4 regions of the Brevibacillus sp. FIR094 genome follow, and region 2 is predicted to be linked to each of the others. Evidence: predicted binding sites of a transcription regulator. Region 2 holds the regulator's gene; each other region holds the start of a gene.
What was found. Region 2 encodes LexA, which represses DNA repair genes until DNA is damaged. Its sites were predicted from a motif close to CGAACATATGTTCG; they were not measured.
Positions count from the first base shown of each region.

Region 1: a site for LexA is predicted at 2,341-2,354, ahead of uvrB (excinuclease ABC subunit UvrB). Genes of this name have one in related genera too.
Region 3: a site for LexA is predicted at 2,725-2,738, ahead of ACQ5DJ_RS21745 (DNA polymerase IV). Genes of this name have one in related genera too.
Region 4: a site for LexA is predicted at 1,798-1,811, ahead of ruvC (crossover junction endodeoxyribonuclease RuvC). Genes of this name have one in related genera too.

Region 1 covers NZ_JBEAES010000026.1:55,075-59,287, reverse strand. Annotated here, with positions in the region: gene uvrA (excinuclease ABC subunit UvrA) at 1-270, opposite strand, end outside; gene uvrB (excinuclease ABC subunit UvrB) at 286-2,262, opposite strand; gene ACQ5DJ_RS21330 (flagellar hook assembly protein FlgD) at 2,442-3,374, shown strand; gene ACQ5DJ_RS21325 (hypothetical protein) at 3,439-4,213, opposite strand, start outside.
Region 2 covers NZ_JBEAES010000007.1:222,376-226,588, forward strand. Annotated here, with positions in the region: gene ACQ5DJ_RS08165 (HelD family protein) at 1-741, opposite strand, end outside; gene crcB (fluoride efflux transporter CrcB) at 780-1,145, opposite strand; gene ACQ5DJ_RS08175 (DUF896 domain-containing protein) at 1,242-1,439, opposite strand; gene yneA (cell division suppressor protein YneA) at 1,516-1,854, opposite strand; gene lexA (transcriptional repressor LexA) at 2,014-2,637, shown strand; gene ACQ5DJ_RS08190 (DUF456 domain-containing protein) at 2,688-3,173, opposite strand; gene ACQ5DJ_RS08195 (DUF4269 domain-containing protein) at 3,282-3,857, shown strand; partial or broken gene ACQ5DJ_RS08200 (TetR/AcrR family transcriptional regulator) at 4,037-4,141, shown strand.
Region 3 covers NZ_JBEAES010000027.1:66,678-70,890, forward strand. Annotated here, with positions in the region: gene ACQ5DJ_RS21730 (hypothetical protein) at 151-432, opposite strand; gene ACQ5DJ_RS21735 (YolD-like family protein) at 713-1,063, opposite strand; gene ACQ5DJ_RS21740 (hypothetical protein) at 1,060-1,431, opposite strand; gene ACQ5DJ_RS21745 (DNA polymerase IV) at 1,428-2,669, opposite strand; partial or broken gene ACQ5DJ_RS21750 (VOC family protein) at 2,904-3,197, shown strand; gene ACQ5DJ_RS21755 (GNAT family N-acetyltransferase) at 3,218-3,727, shown strand; gene ACQ5DJ_RS21760 (hypothetical protein) at 3,699-4,213, opposite strand, start outside.
Region 4 covers NZ_JBEAES010000012.1:86,737-90,949, reverse strand. Annotated here, with positions in the region: gene ACQ5DJ_RS12910 (BofC C-terminal domain-containing protein) at 1-251, shown strand, start outside; gene ACQ5DJ_RS12905 (hypothetical protein) at 339-1,424, opposite strand; gene ACQ5DJ_RS12900 (hypothetical protein) at 1,557-1,748, shown strand; gene ruvC (crossover junction endodeoxyribonuclease RuvC) at 1,871-2,371, shown strand; gene ruvA (Holliday junction branch migration protein RuvA) at 2,368-2,985, shown strand; gene ruvB (Holliday junction branch migration DNA helicase RuvB) at 2,990-3,988, shown strand; gene ACQ5DJ_RS12880 (DUF2905 domain-containing protein) at 3,985-4,203, shown strand.

The DNA.
Region 1 (4,213 bases), on a different contig from region 2:
TTTCTGGTCAATCGAGATCGCAGGGGAAAGTCCCTCAATCGAATCCACGTCCGGCTTGTCCATCTGCCCGAGAAATTGACGGGCGTATGCGGACAGTGACTCGACATAGCGTCGTTGTCCCTCTGCGTAAATCGTGTCAAAAGCGAGTGAGGACTTACCCGAGCCAGACAAACCCGTCAGAACGACGAATTTGTCCCTCGGAATGACTACATCAACATTTTTCAGATTGTGGGCACGTGCACCCTTTACGACAATATGTTCTAATGGCATGAAAAAAACCTCTCCTTAGAGTTCCGCCTTCAGCTCAAGAATCAAATCACGCAATTCGGCCGCACGCTCGAACATGAGGTTGCGTGCCGCTTCCTTCATTTCTTCTTCCATACGTTCTATGACAGCCACTCGATCCTTCTTCGGCATTTTTTTGAAGTCTGCATGTGGCAAGTAATCTGCTTTTTCCTCCGCTACCTTGGTCGCCTCGATCACTTCGCGGACTGACTTTTTCACGGTTTGTGGTGTGATGCCGTGCTCTTCATTGTACGCCATCTGAATAGAACGACGACGCTCTGTCTCACGAATCGCAGAGGTCATCGAATCTGTCATTTTGTCCGCGTACATGATAACGCGTCCCTCTGAGTTCCGCGCAGCCCGACCAATCGTCTGAATCAGCGAACGCTCATTGCGCAGGAAGCCTTCCTTGTCTGCATCCAAAATCGCCACAAGCGATACTTCCGGCAAGTCCAAGCCTTCCCGCAAGAGATTGATCCCGACTAGCACGTCAAACTCACCCAAGCGCAATGAACGTAAAATCTGCATCCGCTCGATCGTTTTAATATCCGAGTGAAGATAGCGGACCTTGATTCCGATTTCTTTCAGATAGTCCGTCAAATCCTCAGACATTTTCTTCGTCAGCGTCGTGATGAGAACCCGCTCATTTTTCGCAATCGTAGATTGAATTTCGCCAATCAAATCGTCGATCTGTCCCTTGATCGGACGTACCGTAACCGTTGGGTCGATCAAGCCTGTCGGACGAATCACCTGCTGCACCATTTCCGGGCTGTGCTCCAGCTCATAAAGTCCAGGCGTAGCTGAAATGTAGATCGCTTGTTTCAGCTTTCCTTCAAACTCCTCGAACTTGAGTGGGCGGTTATCGCGTGCAGAAGGCAGACGGAATCCGTGCTCGACCAGTACATCCTTCCGTGCGCGGTCACCGTTATACATCCCCCGAACCTGCGGCAAGGTCATATGCGACTCATCCATCATGACGATAAAATCTTCTGGGAAGTAATCCAACAAGGTATACGGAGCATGCCCGGCAGACAGTCCTGTCAAATGGCGCGAGTAGTTTTCAATACCGGAGCAAAAGCCCATCTCCATCATCATCTCAATATCATACCGTGTACGTTGCTCTAATCGCTGTGCTTCCAAGAGCTTGCCCGCATCACGGAATTCTTTCAGTCTTTCTTCCAGCTCGGCCTCGATGCTTTGGACAGCCAGCTTCATTTTCTCCTCGCGCGTCACGTAGTGAGATTTAGGGAAAATGGCAACGTGATCACGCTGTCCCAAAATCTCACCGGTCAGTATATCAATGGAAGTAATCCGTTCAATTTCATCACCAAAAAACTCGACGCGAATCGCCTGCTCACTTTCAGAGGCAGGGAAAATCTCCACCACGTCGCCTCGCACCCTGAATGTACCGCGGGTAAAGTTGATGTCATTGCGTGTGTACTGGATATCGACCAAACGATGCAAAATCTCGTCCCGTCCTGTTTCCATGCCAACACGTAAAGACAAGAGCAACTCCCGATACTCTTCAGGCGAACCCAATCCGTAAATGCAGGAGACGGAGGCAACAATGATGACATCTCGGCGTTCAAACAAAGCACTGGTAGCCGAGTGACGGAGCTTGTCGATCTCGTCGTTAATGCTCGAGTCTTTTTCAATAAACGTATCCGATTGGGGAATGTACGCTTCGGGTTGATAGTAATCGTAGTAGCTGACGAAGTATTCCACCGCGTTGTTCGGGAAAAACTCCTTAAACTCTGCACAAAGCTGAGCTGCCAGAGTTTTGTTGTGTGCCATCACGAGTGTTGGCCTGTTCACCTGAGCAATTACCTGGGCAGCCGTATAAGTCTTTCCCGTTCCCGTCGCACCCAGCAATGTCTGGTGTCGCTTGCCAGCCTGTAACCCTGCCACCAGCTCGGCAATGGCGGTCGGCTGGTCACCGGACGGTTGAAACTCCGATACCAATTCAAAACGCTCCATTCCCTCGTTCATCTCCTCATAGCATGACTGTTTCTACTTCCATTATAACACAATTCCGGCTAGTTTAAGCCCAAAATTCGAACAAACGTTTGTCTTCATCTTTCCACCAATTTCTCCGATATAGATGAAGGAAGTACAAACATGCGCAGATAGACTCGCCACCTTTAGGGAGGATTGACATGTCAGATACCGGAACAACCGTTAAAAATAATCCTTATATACAACCGCATATGAGCTATAAAGGCAAAAAAGAATTCACCACCGAGCTGGACCAAAATGCCTTTATGAAGCTCATGCTGGAGCAGTTAAAGCATCAAGACCCTATGTCCCCAATGGACAACTCTCAGTTCATCCAGCAAACAAGTATGCTGACCATGGTAGAAAAAATCACAAAAATGACCACGCTGATGGAGCAATCGAACAACAGCATGGTCACTTTGGAAAAGTATGAAAAGCTGGTAGGTCGTACAGCTTCGTATTCTATTACCAAAAAAGATGAGATGACGGGAGAAACTTCGACGGAGCGGAAAGAAGGCGTACTTGACGCCGTCTACATGGATCAAGGCAAAATCTACTTCCGTATCGCAGGCGAATCGACACCGATTCCGCTGGCAGACGTCTCCGGACTGGAATCGCAAGGTCTGGCTGGTAATACGCTCGATAACAGCGTGAAGTACATGGAAATGATCGGTCGAGAGATTTCCTATAAAGTAACCAAGGAAGTCGACCGCGATGGCAATCCAGATACCACAAATGACATTTCCAAGGTTGATGAAATCTTGAATGGCGTCATCACTGGCTTTACCACCAAAAACGGTACAGCACAGTTCCAACTGGATAATGGATCAACCGTAAAAGCCGAAGAAATCGTAGGCATGACGGTGAAGCCTGAAAACAGAACCATGGGCAACTCCCTTGCCTACGCGCAAATGATCGGCTACAACATCACGTACAACCAGTCCCAAACGAATCCAGACGGCACCTCTACCAATACTCCTCTTACCGGAGTGGTAAAGGCTGTCAGCATGAAAAACGGAGTAGTTGAATTCGTCCTCCAGGATGATAAGAAAGTCAGTCTCAATCAAATCACAGGATTCGAAGCAACTGCCTAGAATCCAATACAAAAAGCCGCACCTCTTCGAAATCGGAGAAGGCGGCTTTTTCTTCTTCAGGTTCCTATTCGTTTACGATCACTTTTCCGGTTCTCGCATCCACATAAAACGTATCATCTACTTTAAATTCTCCCCCGCAAAAGCAATGCGAGCGAGTTTGACGGAACGAAAGGTCATAACCGAGCTTCCAGGTAATCGTGCCTTTCTTGTAATCTGGTTGGTGGATGTAGGTCAGCTCAAGTGGAAAGGTTTGCAGTAAACGGGTCATGGCCACTTGTTCTTTAAGCGCTTGGGAACGTGCCGGGTATTTGACACTGGCCGGTTTGTTTATGCTTACCTGCTCCCATGCACCCGTCCATGAATCGATCCGAATCGTATACATCCCATTCTCCACACTCTGATTGTTCCCATAAACCGGAAGACCGTTCACAAGGGGATCAGCAACGATGAAGGTGTACCTTTCATCTCCATCCTCCGTTACTTGTATCTGATTGCCTCCAGACGGAGCCAGTCTTCTCAAAAGCTTATCCGCTTCCATCCGATCCCGCTTCTTATCCGTTTTCACGTTAGACCATTGCGGATTGTTCACCTTTGTGGAAAATTCAAGCAGTTCACCAGTTTTCGCATCTGTCACAAGGAGATGATGCTGCTCCCCGTTACTGCTTCCCTCAGGAAACGTAGCCATTCGAGATATCTTGTCAGCATCGGGAACCCCTTCACCAAAATTTCCCCATATGAAATAACGAAGAGCTGGACCATCATCGTAACTCGCTTCGTAGATGGATAGCGGCAGCTTTTCTGTTTCGATTCTAAACAATATGCGTAACAAATCACGTGCT
Region 2 (4,213 bases):
CACCATGAACTTTTTGGACATCATGGAATCCTGGTAGTTATAAATCAAATAAGAGAGTCGGTGCAAAGCAATCGTTGTTTTTCCGCTCCCCGCTACTCCTTGCACAACAATGGGCCGTTCTTTTTCCGCCCGGATAATATCATTTTGCTCGGATTGAATCGTAGCAACGATGTCTTTTAGTCTGCTATCGTTCGCTTGATTCAGATTGGCTGCCAAAAATTCATCAATGAAGCCCTCTTGCAAAAATTCGTCAGGATGCCCCATTTCGCGATTAATCGTTTCTTTTACCGCTCCATCATAGATGCCTACGATCTTTCCGTCTTCGATCGCAAAATTACGCTTTAATCGAACTTCACCACGCACGATCTCGCGTCCCATCCGGTAAAACGCTTCTTTGCTCTCTCCGGTATAATAAAGACTGGCGATAGGCGCGCGCCAATCCACGACCACAGAATCAAACGTATCGCTGCGTACAATTCCCCGTTTTCCTATGTAGACCTGATCCAGCTCGTAGATTTCATCCTTTAAGAAATCCACTCTGCCGAAATAAGGCTTCTCTCGACCCTGATCTTCCAGGTAGCGCAATTCCTTAGCCTTTTTATAGTTAACGACCTGTTTGACATAATCATCTGTTGCCTCGTGAATATCATTGCGAAGCTGCTCCATTTCTTCGTCGATCGCTGAAATTGTTTCATCCAGCTTTTTTTGTTCCAATTCATAATCACGATGCTGTGTACTCACATTCATTCCCCCTCACATGTATCGTGTCATTGAACGCATCAGGACCATTGCCTAGCCAACCATATTCCAACCGCACAAGAAAGTAGACCGACTCCCAAACTGAGGAGAGCGTACAAAGTGCCACGCAATAGGTGGCCTTCTCCCCAAAAAGAGACCACTTCCAAGGAGAAGCTAGAGAAAGTCGTAAATCCTCCCATGACCCCCGTTGCAAATAAGAGATAGAGTGTCGGAGATAAAAAGCCACGTTCTTTCCCCAGCACGAACAAGATGCCGATGATCAAAGATCCACAAACATTGGCGATCCAGGTTCCCCACGGCCATCCCGGCTGATTCGCGAGCAAAGACAATAGGTAGCGCAAAAGAGAGCCAACTGCTCCACCAACCGCCACAGCTATCCACGCCATCGCTTTCCCTCCCTTGCTATCAATGCCTTATGTTTGTCACAGAAAAAGACACCCTAGCGTCAAGCGAGGATGTCTGTCGTATCAGTAATTGTTATCTTACTGTTTTGGCTTATTTTCTTCAAGGTCTTCCACATATCGGATGGAATCCAAATTTGCTCTCAATGAAAGCTTAACGGCGTCAATGTACTTTTGGCGCAATGCTTTTTGTTCGAGCTTTTCCTCTTCGGTCAAACCTTCTTCGCGCGATTTTTTGACCAATTCGTTGATGCGTTTAATTTCTGCGTCAGATACCACTGCTGGTTCCTCCCACTCTGTAGTAGTGCCGCTTCATTATACCACATTCGAATGATCCCGCAAGACAGCCGAACACTTACGGAGTATCGGGAAGGATGAGAGTCTGACCTGGGTAAATCCTGTTGTTCTCTAAGCCGTTCGCATCCTTAATCTCTATTATATAGTCGCGAACATCCATATGCTCGTCTGTATTGTATTGAACTGCTAACGACCATAGGCTATCTCCAGATTGTACCGTTACTTCTATGCCTTGTGGATCCTCTATTGGAGAAGAAGCAAACACTAGTTCGGTCAACAAATAAAAAAAGAGAGTAAATGTAATAAGAAACAAGAGAGCTTGTCCTCTCGTGATACCAAAACGAACAAGACGTTCTTCTTTTTTCTCGAAACGATTACGTACTGTCAATGAATTCATAATAATGGCCTCCTCACAAACATATGTTCTGATCAGTAGCCTCATAATAAATGAGAACATATGTTCATGTCAACAATGAATCGAACTTATGTTTGTCGAACGCAAGCTCCCATGGTATAATATAGGAAAATATGTTCGAGAAATCAGGGGTGTCTTTCTATGTCAAAATTATCGAGTAGACAACAAGCCATCATCGAGTTCATACGAAAGGAAGTTCGTGATAAAGGATATCCGCCTTCTGTACGTGAAATTGGGGAGGCTGTTGGACTAGCTTCCAGCTCAACGGTACATGGGCATTTGGCACGCTTGGAGAAAAAAGGCCTCATTCGTCGAGATCCTACCAAACCTCGTGCCATCGAATTGCTATCAGATGAAGATCGTTTTCAAGACAATTTCGAAGACTCAGTCGTCCGTGTGCCAGTAATCGGCAAAGTAACCGCTGGACAACCGATTACAGCCATTGAGGATGTGGAAGAATACTTCCCGCTTCCAGACAATATCGTGACTTCTGACAAGGTCTATATGCTGCGCGTCTCCGGGAACAGTATGATTGATGCCGGGATTCTCGACGGAGACTACGTCATTGTTCGCCAACAGCACGTAGCGAACAATGGTGACATTGTCGTAGCCATGACAGAAGAAGATGAAGCGACCGTTAAAAGATTTTTCAAAGAAAAAAATCACTTCCGTCTCCAACCGGAAAATGCCACGATGGAACCGATCATCCTTGAGCATGTCACCATTCTCGGTAAAGTCATCGGTGTTTATCGACTCATTCACTAGTTTCCACGTAAAAAAGGACAGCCTAGGCTGTCCTTTTCGTTTTCTATCTATTATCTGGCGATAAAAAACCAGATGATCATCGTAACTTGCAGGATCACTTTTACGACTGCACTTCCCAAAAATCCGATCAGTGAGCCTACGCCCGCTTTCACTGCTCGCTCCATCGACTGCTTCTGCACCACCAACTCTACGAGAACGACGAATACGAACGGCAAGATCAGCATACCAAACGGTGGGAAAACGAAAATCCCGAGAACAATTCCGACCGCAGCAGCAATGGACGACCACTTGGACCCTCCGTATCTTTTCACGAAATACATATTCGTCAGCAAGTCAGCACCGTAAAGCAGAATACTTAGAACGACCATTCCCCACCAAAAGGATGCCGGCAATCCCGCTCCCGGGTCTGCAATGAAAAAGTGATAGAGCAAAAAGCCCGCCCACAGTAATATCGTATCAGGTAAAACGGGTAAGAAAATTCCTGCGATGCTTAGCAAGAACAATAACACAACCACTACCCACAAAAATATTTCCATCTACTACACTCCCTTCCTTTAGGTATACGAGTGATTACCGATTTCGTTGCGTACTTATTCACTTTTGTCTAAACTATTTTAAAAGAAAGTAGACAGGGAGGTAGTCTCATGAGAAATTGGCATGATCTCTCTTACTTGGGCAGAGGAACCATGCGTCAAAAAGCAGCGTGGGAAGCGATTCAACAGACGCACATTATGAAAGTACTATCCGATTACCGTCCAGTGCTTGCCGGAACCATCCCATTGGACATTGACGTCAAACAAAGCGATCTGGATATTATTTGCGAGAGTCATAATCTGGAACAGTTTGAGCAGGCTGCTCGTACAGCATTTGGCTACTTGCTCGGATTTGAAGTGACACACCTAGATGTAAAAAGTATTCCCACGTGCGTTATCTCGTTTTTCACAGCTGACTTTTGGTTTGAATTGTTTGCTCAACCGGTAGCTGTCGAAAAGCAAAACGCCTATCGTCATATGGAAATCGAAGCACGATTGTTAGAAATAGGAGGCTTGGATGCGTACCAACACATCAGGGCTCTGAAGCAAAGCGGCATCAAAACAGAGCCTGCATTTGCTCGATACTTTCAGATTCCGGGTGATGATCCATACGAGGCCTTGTTGCAATTGGAACCGTTAACCGAACAGGAATTACAACAAAGAGTTCAGCTCCTGCAAAAGGATTAATTTTCGAACAAAGAGCCAAATCTACTGCTTGAATGTATACAGGAAATGAAAATCCCGTATTCAATAATAAATACGGGATTTTTATCATTCAGTTTATCTTGTTTCAAGTTTCACCTAGTCGAATGCAGTTCATTCGTTACACATTACTTACCTAATTAAACAGAATTATGAAATCTATCGTTAAAAATGACATGAAATATTCGCCGAAATATATTGCACAACAATTAGTGAAGCTTTTTACTAAAGGACCTTGGTATGCAGTGGGTTTTACTTTAATTTCATGAGAGCTAGAGCTTATGTTTCATCATTTTTCTTCTTGTTTTCTTCGTCGTAAGTTCATGAAAGCATAATCTTGC
Region 3 (4,213 bases), on a different contig from region 2:
TACCCCTTATCATAATGTGACCTTCTGCCCTCTACCGCCGATTGCCGGATAGATCTTGCCCCTAGCCGGAGTATTCTTTTTTAAGACAACAAAAAACCTTTCCCACTTGGAGGCTAGCTCCCACAGGAAAGGTTGCGTTGGTTTTTTCGATTATGGTTGGACTACTTTTTCTTTCGCTTTCGTTACGATGTGGTGACCGAGCGGCAAGCCGCGCTGCTCCAGCTCATCAGCTGTCACAATATGGAGCGTCTCACTTTTACACGGCATGGGCATCAATCCGCCCAATGGACTCATCACTCTTCCGATCGTGTCTGTCTCAATGAGCACGTACAGGCCTTTTTCCTCCAATTGTTGCATGAATTCTCCCCAACGCTTGGAAGTAATTTGATCGGCGTGCTTGGTGAATATGACACCCATTTCTTGTGCTAGCATGTTAAATCTCCTTTGTTCTATCCGTCAAATATATGCTTCAAAAGATAATCTAACAATACAGCGAAACCTCCCTTCTGGCAAAATCCGTGTAAGCCAAAAAACACGAAAAACGGTTGTTTTTGACCGCTTTTCGTTTCAGGAATCTCACATCTTCCTCGCACACACCGTTTCAACGCGGCACGCTGTTTTTTGACGCTTGCTTTTGAAAAAGAGACCTATTTTTGTCTATTTCTTGAGTTATTCTTGTGCTCTCCCCATCATGTACCTGCATTTCCTCGATTTAGAAGCTCGCTGCCAGCTCCACATGCAGCAGCCTGGCAAAAGGAACCCAATGAATCTCGGAGCCCACCCGAAGCTTGAGGCGTCTCGCCGCTTGATCAATATGGATAATGTGGGCAGACAGGCGTCGCGGCTCTCGCCCGTCATAATAGGTCAGCGTCAGGATGCTCTCTGTCTGGAACGCCTGCCATACCAGCTCGCTCAAGGCGCTGAGCTGCTCCTGATCCAGCTCGGGTGGTACATAGCGGCGCTCTTCTTCCTTGATGCGCAAATACATTTCCCGATGCTCCGGCAGCACAAACCGACTGGCCACGAATACATTTTCCTTTTTGGACACGCGTTTTTCCCTCATCGCTTGTTCTCTCCTCGCTGTTCATATCGGGTCCACAAATGGACGAGCTCCTGACACTCTGCCCGCAATACTTCAATCGTATAGATCGCTTCTCGTACGTACCCGCGTTGTCGATAGTGGACGACATACATATGTCCCTGACGTCGTGAGCTGACGACTGTGCACCCTCTCTGTCCCAAGATGCGACGCAGCTGGTGATGCTTCCGCTCCGCCCACCGCGAGAGCTCATCGAACATCATCTGATAAGAAAATTTCAACGGCACAATCCGCACCTCCGCCAGGTCGACCATGACCGCCCGAAACAAAATGCCAAATAAAATATACTGGCGTATCAATTCCTGCTCGTCTGACACCATCGGCTCCGTCACTTGTAGTGTCCTCCGATCTTACGTGCACGCTCTTTCGCCTGTCCCGCGTCCAAGGCAGAGGTGGCGCGCAGGATGGCATCCTGACCGTACCGGGTCCGAATATCATCCATGGCTTGTGCCAACGAACGCCGCTTGTGATTGTCCGTGAACAGATTGAGTTGCACCACGTTGTCAGGGACAAGCTGCCCCAGATTGACCCCGATACTGCGGACGGGCGTTTCCTGCCAGTGACGGTCAAACAGAAAGCAGGCCGCTTCGTACAAAGTCATGGCATCATTCGTCTGTTCCGTGAGCTTCATCTGCCGCCCAAAGCCCGTTCCAGCAGCCAAATCAGCTCCACGACAGCCCACAGACAGAACGGAGCCCATCAGCTCCTTTTTCCGCGCCCGACGGCACACTTCTTCGCACAGCTCCAATAATATAACCTTGATTTCTGCTGCGGTATGATAATCCCGAGGCAACGTCATGTGATGACCGATTCCTTTTTGTGAATCATAGGAATCCAAAGCCACAGGCGAATCGTCGATTCCGTGAGCCGTGCGCCACAGCACTTCCCCGTTCACTCCCCAATGTCGAGTGAGGATGGCTGGCCTCATATCTGCCAGCTGCCCGATCTGATAGACGCCCATCCGATGAAAATGACGCTTCATGCGTGAGCCTACCCCGAACAGCTTTTCAATCGGAAGCTTCCAGAGCGTATCCGCTAACGTTTCCCGCTTGAGCCAAAAAACGCCTTCTTCCCGTTTCTTGGCGAAATTGTCGCAGGCCATCTTGGCCAGTACCTTGTTCTCTCCGATGCCTACCCGACAGTTGATTCCCGTCTCCATCCAGACGCGCTGCCGAATCTGTGCAGCCATCTGCAGCGGATCACCAAATAGATGGACACTGCCTGTCACGTCGAGAAACTGCTCGTCGATCGAGTACGGCTCCACCTTGTCTGTAAATGCTTCGAATATGCGAGTGATTTGCATGGAGATGCGGATGTACATCTCCATGCGCGGACGAACAACGACGAGCTGGCGACACTTTTGCTGCGCCTGCCATAGCGCTTCGGCAGCGACCACTCCGTATGACTTGGAAATCGGACACGCTGCCAGCACAACTCCGCTGCGCCGCTCTGGATCACCTGCGACGACAATCGGCTTGTTTCGCAGCTCTGGATTGGCCCCTTTCTCGATACTGGCATAAAAGCTCTGCATGTCGATCAAAAACACGATCCGCTTGTTCGCATTGGACACACGATCATCCCCTAATAAGAACTTATGTTCTTGTTTTGCTTTGTTCTTATTATAGCAAACAAACGTTCGCTTTTATGCCTGTCTGGCGCAAAAAAAAGTTGGTAATTATTTCTTCTCGGTCAAGCACACGTCGGTAGGTGTTCCGCAAGTGAGAGCGAATCCAATAAGGGGTTACTTTTTCACGACAGGAATCCAAATTTCGCTTCGGAAGGTTGGTGATGAAATCTCTTTAGCGCACGCGACTGGTACTGCCGTCTCTTGGGCATTCCCGCGGACGGTGAGATTATGTTCGGACATATATACTGCATTCCCTTACAAAGCGGACTGACGCTCGTTCTGGACAGCAAAATCTTTCCGAAGCGCATCACAGATGATGCCCCCTTGTTTCATTTCAACACACAAGATATCGAAGCCTCTTATGTATTTCTTAAGGAGAGCGGAGTGGAAGTCGTCGTTCCTATCCAGCATGGCCACTGGTTCAACTTCCGCGATCCCGACGGCAATCTGATCATGGTATGTAAATGTTAAGCTGAAAAGGAGATACACGCATGACCATCCACTTGCGCCGTACTACACCGACAGACATTCCATTCGTATGTGAAGTAGAAAATGCGCCAGAGAATACCCCGTTCATTATCCCGTGGAGCGAAGAGCAGCACCACCACGCACTTGGCAACCCGGACATCCTCCATATGATTGCGGAAAAAAAAGAAACAGGCCACCCCGTCGGCTACGTCATCATCGCCGGGCTGACCAATCCTCATCAAAGTATTGAACTCATGCGTGTTACAATCGCAGTCAAGGGCGAAGGCTACGGTCGCAACATCCTGCGTCAGATTAAGCATTGGACCTTCATCGAGCAAAAAGCCCATCGACTCTGGCTGGATGTAAAAGAAACGAATGACCGCGCCCGCAGCCTTTACGTATCGGAAGGGTTTCACATAGAGGGCACCTTGCGCGATTGCCTAAAATCAGGCCATACTTACGAATCCTTGATCATTTTATCCATGCTGGCATCGGAATATGATGCTAAGGGGCAAGTAGCTCCGGAGTCGTGACATACAGCCATTTGCCGTCGTTGCTAGCTCCCAAAATAGATACACTCGCTGGCAGTCCTTTCACCAGCACAGATTGTTGCTTACGATCAGCATCGAACAGGAAGAGCGACGACACGGACTCCGCTCCTTGTTCAGCTTTTTCCCAATCGATATAAACCAAATGGTGAGTGCCTGGAATCCATATCGCATCTGGTTTCATTTCCTTCAGTTTGACGTCACCCTTAAACACCCCTGCATTCCAATACATTTGATAGGCGCCATCTGTCGACTGGATATAGCCAGACCAAGCTTCTTTGGGAACGGGTGGATTCCAGCTGATCACCTTGCCTGACTGCCAATCGTAACGTTGACGAAGCTCCTCAAAGCTTTCTTCCTCTGTTCTCATTTCAAACGTCGCGTAGCGTCCATCATCCATAAAACTGACGGGCTGGACTTGCCCATTCATCTCATCCGTTGGAACCCATCCTTTGATAACACCTGGGAGGC
Region 4 (4,213 bases), on a different contig from region 2:
ATATAGCGCCAGCGTGCAAGGATAGTGGACATATCGGAATAGCGTCAGACGGCATGCTTGCCCTCTTTCATGGTCTGCCTGCTGAACAAGATGTCGTGCAAACCTTTTATCGAATCGATACTGCGAAAATGGAAGCGAGTCTGCCAAAAGAGGAATGGGAGAATCTGAAACGGGGGATTCGCATTCGGAATCTGGCAGAGTATAACAGTGTATTGTCCACCTATGGCGAATACCAATGGAGTGGCCAATGAAAACGGGTGAAATGAAAAGAAATCCCTTTCGAGCCTTTCGTGTAACAAGCACGTATTGGATTGGAAAGGGATTTCTTATTTCAATTGCTATGGATTCAGTTCAACCGCGATGATTCTCCAGCGTTCCCCCGGGACTTCGCGGCGCAAAAGGAACTGCCATGTCCTTCGAAAATTCCCGCCTTCCCGGGCGATGTACGTGAGCCGAACGGGTACCTCTATCAAAAGGGGACCACGTTCGTCCGACGGGATGACGATTTCTGACGATCGCACAGATTCGATCGCGGACAACCCTTCAGGAAGTTCAAATCCGTCCGTTGTCATTCGCATCGCATGGGTGTCGTGCTCATGCAGCGCGGTGAGGAAATAGCCGACAAGCTCTTCAGGAGACGCCCCTTTTATTGTAGCCGCAAGTGCTCCGGAGGCTTTGAGAATCATCATGCTGTGACTAGGATCAGGCTCTGTGCGTCGATGGGTGGAGCTGCCAAAAAAGTGGATGCAAAAATGCCCGGGGAATTCATTTCCTTTAATCGCGCCAGCGCCATGAGGCATTCCGTGCATGGATGCTGCAAAATAAGTACCGTCTACCTCTACCAGAATGGCTCTGCGCTTCCACGACCATTTCCCCTGATAAATGTTTTTCATGATCAGTGTATCCTTGCGTGTTAACGGTTGGACATCGGCATGGCGACTACCTGCTCTGCGCTGGACATCAAAACGCTGTCCTGTCTCTAAATCAATCACGGTACCGAATTCCATCCGTTTCAACGTTTTTTTCACCTGTTCCCAGGGGAGGGCTTGTGCAAAATGGACTGCCTCTACGGACTTGACCATTTCCTCGATCCGCTGGCGAACATCGTTTACCAAAACATAACGACGAGGCATTTCTTTTTCATAAAGCTGGCCATCGTGATCATATACATACGTTCTTTTTTTTACCGTCAATGTAGCACGTATCCAGTGTGGGTTGTGGGAGGCGACTTCGGTAGTAGAGCCCAATAGCCGCTTCGTAAATTGCTTTTGATCAAGGAAGGGCATGGTCGTTTGGAAGGGGGACTCTGGTGACACTGATACGGTGACCATGATGTCATCCTTGACCTTGGCAAATGCAGAGTGCGGCATTGTCAGTGCGATTACGAAAAGGCATATACAAAAAATGAGGACTTTGCTTCGCAATAACCAACACCTCCACTGCTTATCGTTTCAATTAGATGTCTGGCTCATGTGGCGTAAATCTTGGTATCATAACGCCCTTGCGCTTACGCCATACTGATTTCATACGGTGATCGAAGGAGGAGTCTTTAGACCATGTCTACCATGCCTAGAGGTAGCTACAAAGACCAGTTCCATCAGCGTTTGTACGTTCAGTTGAACCAGGGGCACAACAAGCTCAATTACCAACAGATCAATAAGATCAAAGAGCACATGCAAAGTGGCGTAGACGAATATGCCCACTTGCAGCATGATGTGTCGGATTCACTCGGAATGAACAAACACTAACAGACACCGTATAACCCGTTCCTTTTATAAGGAGCGGGTTTTTACTATGGAAATACACGTTCGCTTTTTGAGTGCTTTGTGTTACAGTAGAGGGTAGAATCTTTGCTCACGGAGAGTGGACTATGCGCATTTTAGGAATTGACCCTGGCATTGCGATTGTTGGCTTCGGGGTTGTGGATAAAGAGGGCAGCCAATTGCGTCCCGTCCAATATGGAAGCATTCAGACAGAAGCAGGATTGTCAGTACCGCTTAGATTGAAACAGATTTTTGAGGCAATGCAGAGCCTTCTGGAAACATATCGTCCCGATGAAATGTCCGTCGAAAAGCTTTTCTTTAATAAAAACGTGACGACGGCCTTTACAGTTGGTCAAGCGCGAGGGGTTATTTTGCTTGCGGCAGAGCTAGCTGGTGTGCCGGTCTATGAATATACCCCAATGCAAGTCAAGCAAGCGGTTACTGGCTACGGGGGAGCAGAGAAGAAGCAAATACAGGAAATGACGAAGCTCCTATTGCGGTTAAAAGAAATACCAAAGCCTGACGATGTGGCGGACGCATTGGGCATTGCCATTACGCACGCACAGTTTCGCGCGTTCATTTCCATTTCGGAAGGGGTCAAGAAATGATTGATTTTGTAGAAGGTACACTTAGTTATCTCGATTCGGAATACATAGTTATCGAAACGGGCGGAATTGGTTATCGACTGTTTTGCCCAAACCCGTACCAATTCGTTCGATATGAAGGTAACAAAACCAAATTGTTTACTCACCACCACGTGCGGGAAGATGCCATTCTGTTGTACGGCTTTGCTACCCGTGACGAACGCGATTTGTTCCGCAAGCTGCTTGATGTTAGTGGAATCGGTCCAAAAGGCGGATTGGCCATTCTGGCTGCAGCGACGCCTGAGCAGTTGGTGATGGCGGTTCAACAGGAGAATGTTACCTATTTGACGAAATTTCCGGGGATTGGGAAAAAGACTGCCCAGCGCATTATCCTCGATTTGAAGGATAAATTGGTAGGATACACACCATCTGCGATTTTGACTGTTGCAGCGGGTGATTTGACAGCAGGCGAACAAGCTGTGTCGGCACTGAACGAAGCACTCGATGCATTGACCGCACTGGGTTACTCTGATGGTGAACTGCAAAAAATCAGAAACACGCTGTCTGAGAAATCAAAAGAGGGCGATGGTGTAGAAAAGCTCATCAAACAAGGGCTTGCGTTGCTCATGAGGGGGTAGGATTTTGGATTCTCGGATCATCACGACGCATATGAATTGGGAAGAAGATGCGGCGGAGCTGAGCCTCCGTCCTCGCTATTTAAACGAATACATTGGTCAACAGCACGTAAAGGAAAACCTGAAAATTTTTATTGAAGCAGCCAAAATGCGGAAAGAGTCGTTGGATCACGTACTGCTGTACGGCCCGCCTGGTCTGGGGAAGACGACGCTGTCGCAAATTATCGCAAATGAGCTGGGTGTGAATATCCGCACGACGTCTGGTCCGGCAATTGAGCGTCCGGGTGATTTGGCGGCGATTTTGACGAATTTGCAAGAGGGTGATGTCCTGTTTATTGACGAGATTCACAGGCTCAACCGAAGCGTCGAGGAAGTTCTGTATCCGGCTATGGAGGATTTTGCGCTGGACATCATTATCGGTAAAGGGCCAAGCGCTCGCAGTGTTCGTTTGGATTTGCCGCCATTTACACTGGTCGGGGCCACGACGCGGGCTGGAATGCTGTCTGCGCCGCTTCGAGATCGCTTTGGGGTTGTAAATCGCCTGGAGTTTTATACAGTCCCGGAACTGACCTTCATCGTCTCGCGGGCAGCCGACATTTTGCAGGTCGTCATTCGAGAAGGTGGGGCAGAGGAGATTGCCAGACGTTCGCGGGGAACACCCCGGGTGGCAAACCGCTTGCTTAAGCGGGTTCGCGATTTTGCCCAAGTAAAAGGCGAAGGCGTCATTACGACAGAGATTGCCAAAGAAGCGCTGGAAAGATTGCAAGTGGATGCCTGCGGTCTCGATCATATCGACCACAAACTGTTGCTAGCGATTATTGATCGCTTTGACGGTGGACCGGTTGGATTGGATACGATTGCAGCAACAATCGGAGAAGAGTCACAAACGGTGGAAGATGTTTGCGAGCCATATCTCATGCAGATCGGCTTTATGCAGCGAACGCCGCGGGGGCGTGTACTCACCCCGAGTGCGTACCAACACTTTGGTCGGGAGATGAAATCGTGAATCCTGTAGCCAAGCTACTTATTATTGGTGGTGCTGCTTTAATCGTAATCGGTCTTTTGTGGCAGGTAGGAGGCAGATTTTTGCCACTGGGGCGTTTGCCGGGAGATATCGTGGTAGAAAAGGAAAACGTCAAGTTCTACTTTCCGATTGTGACTTGTATTGTGATTAGCATCGTCCTGTCTCTTGGCATGTATTTATTCCGGCTGTTTAAATAGGCAAGTGTGA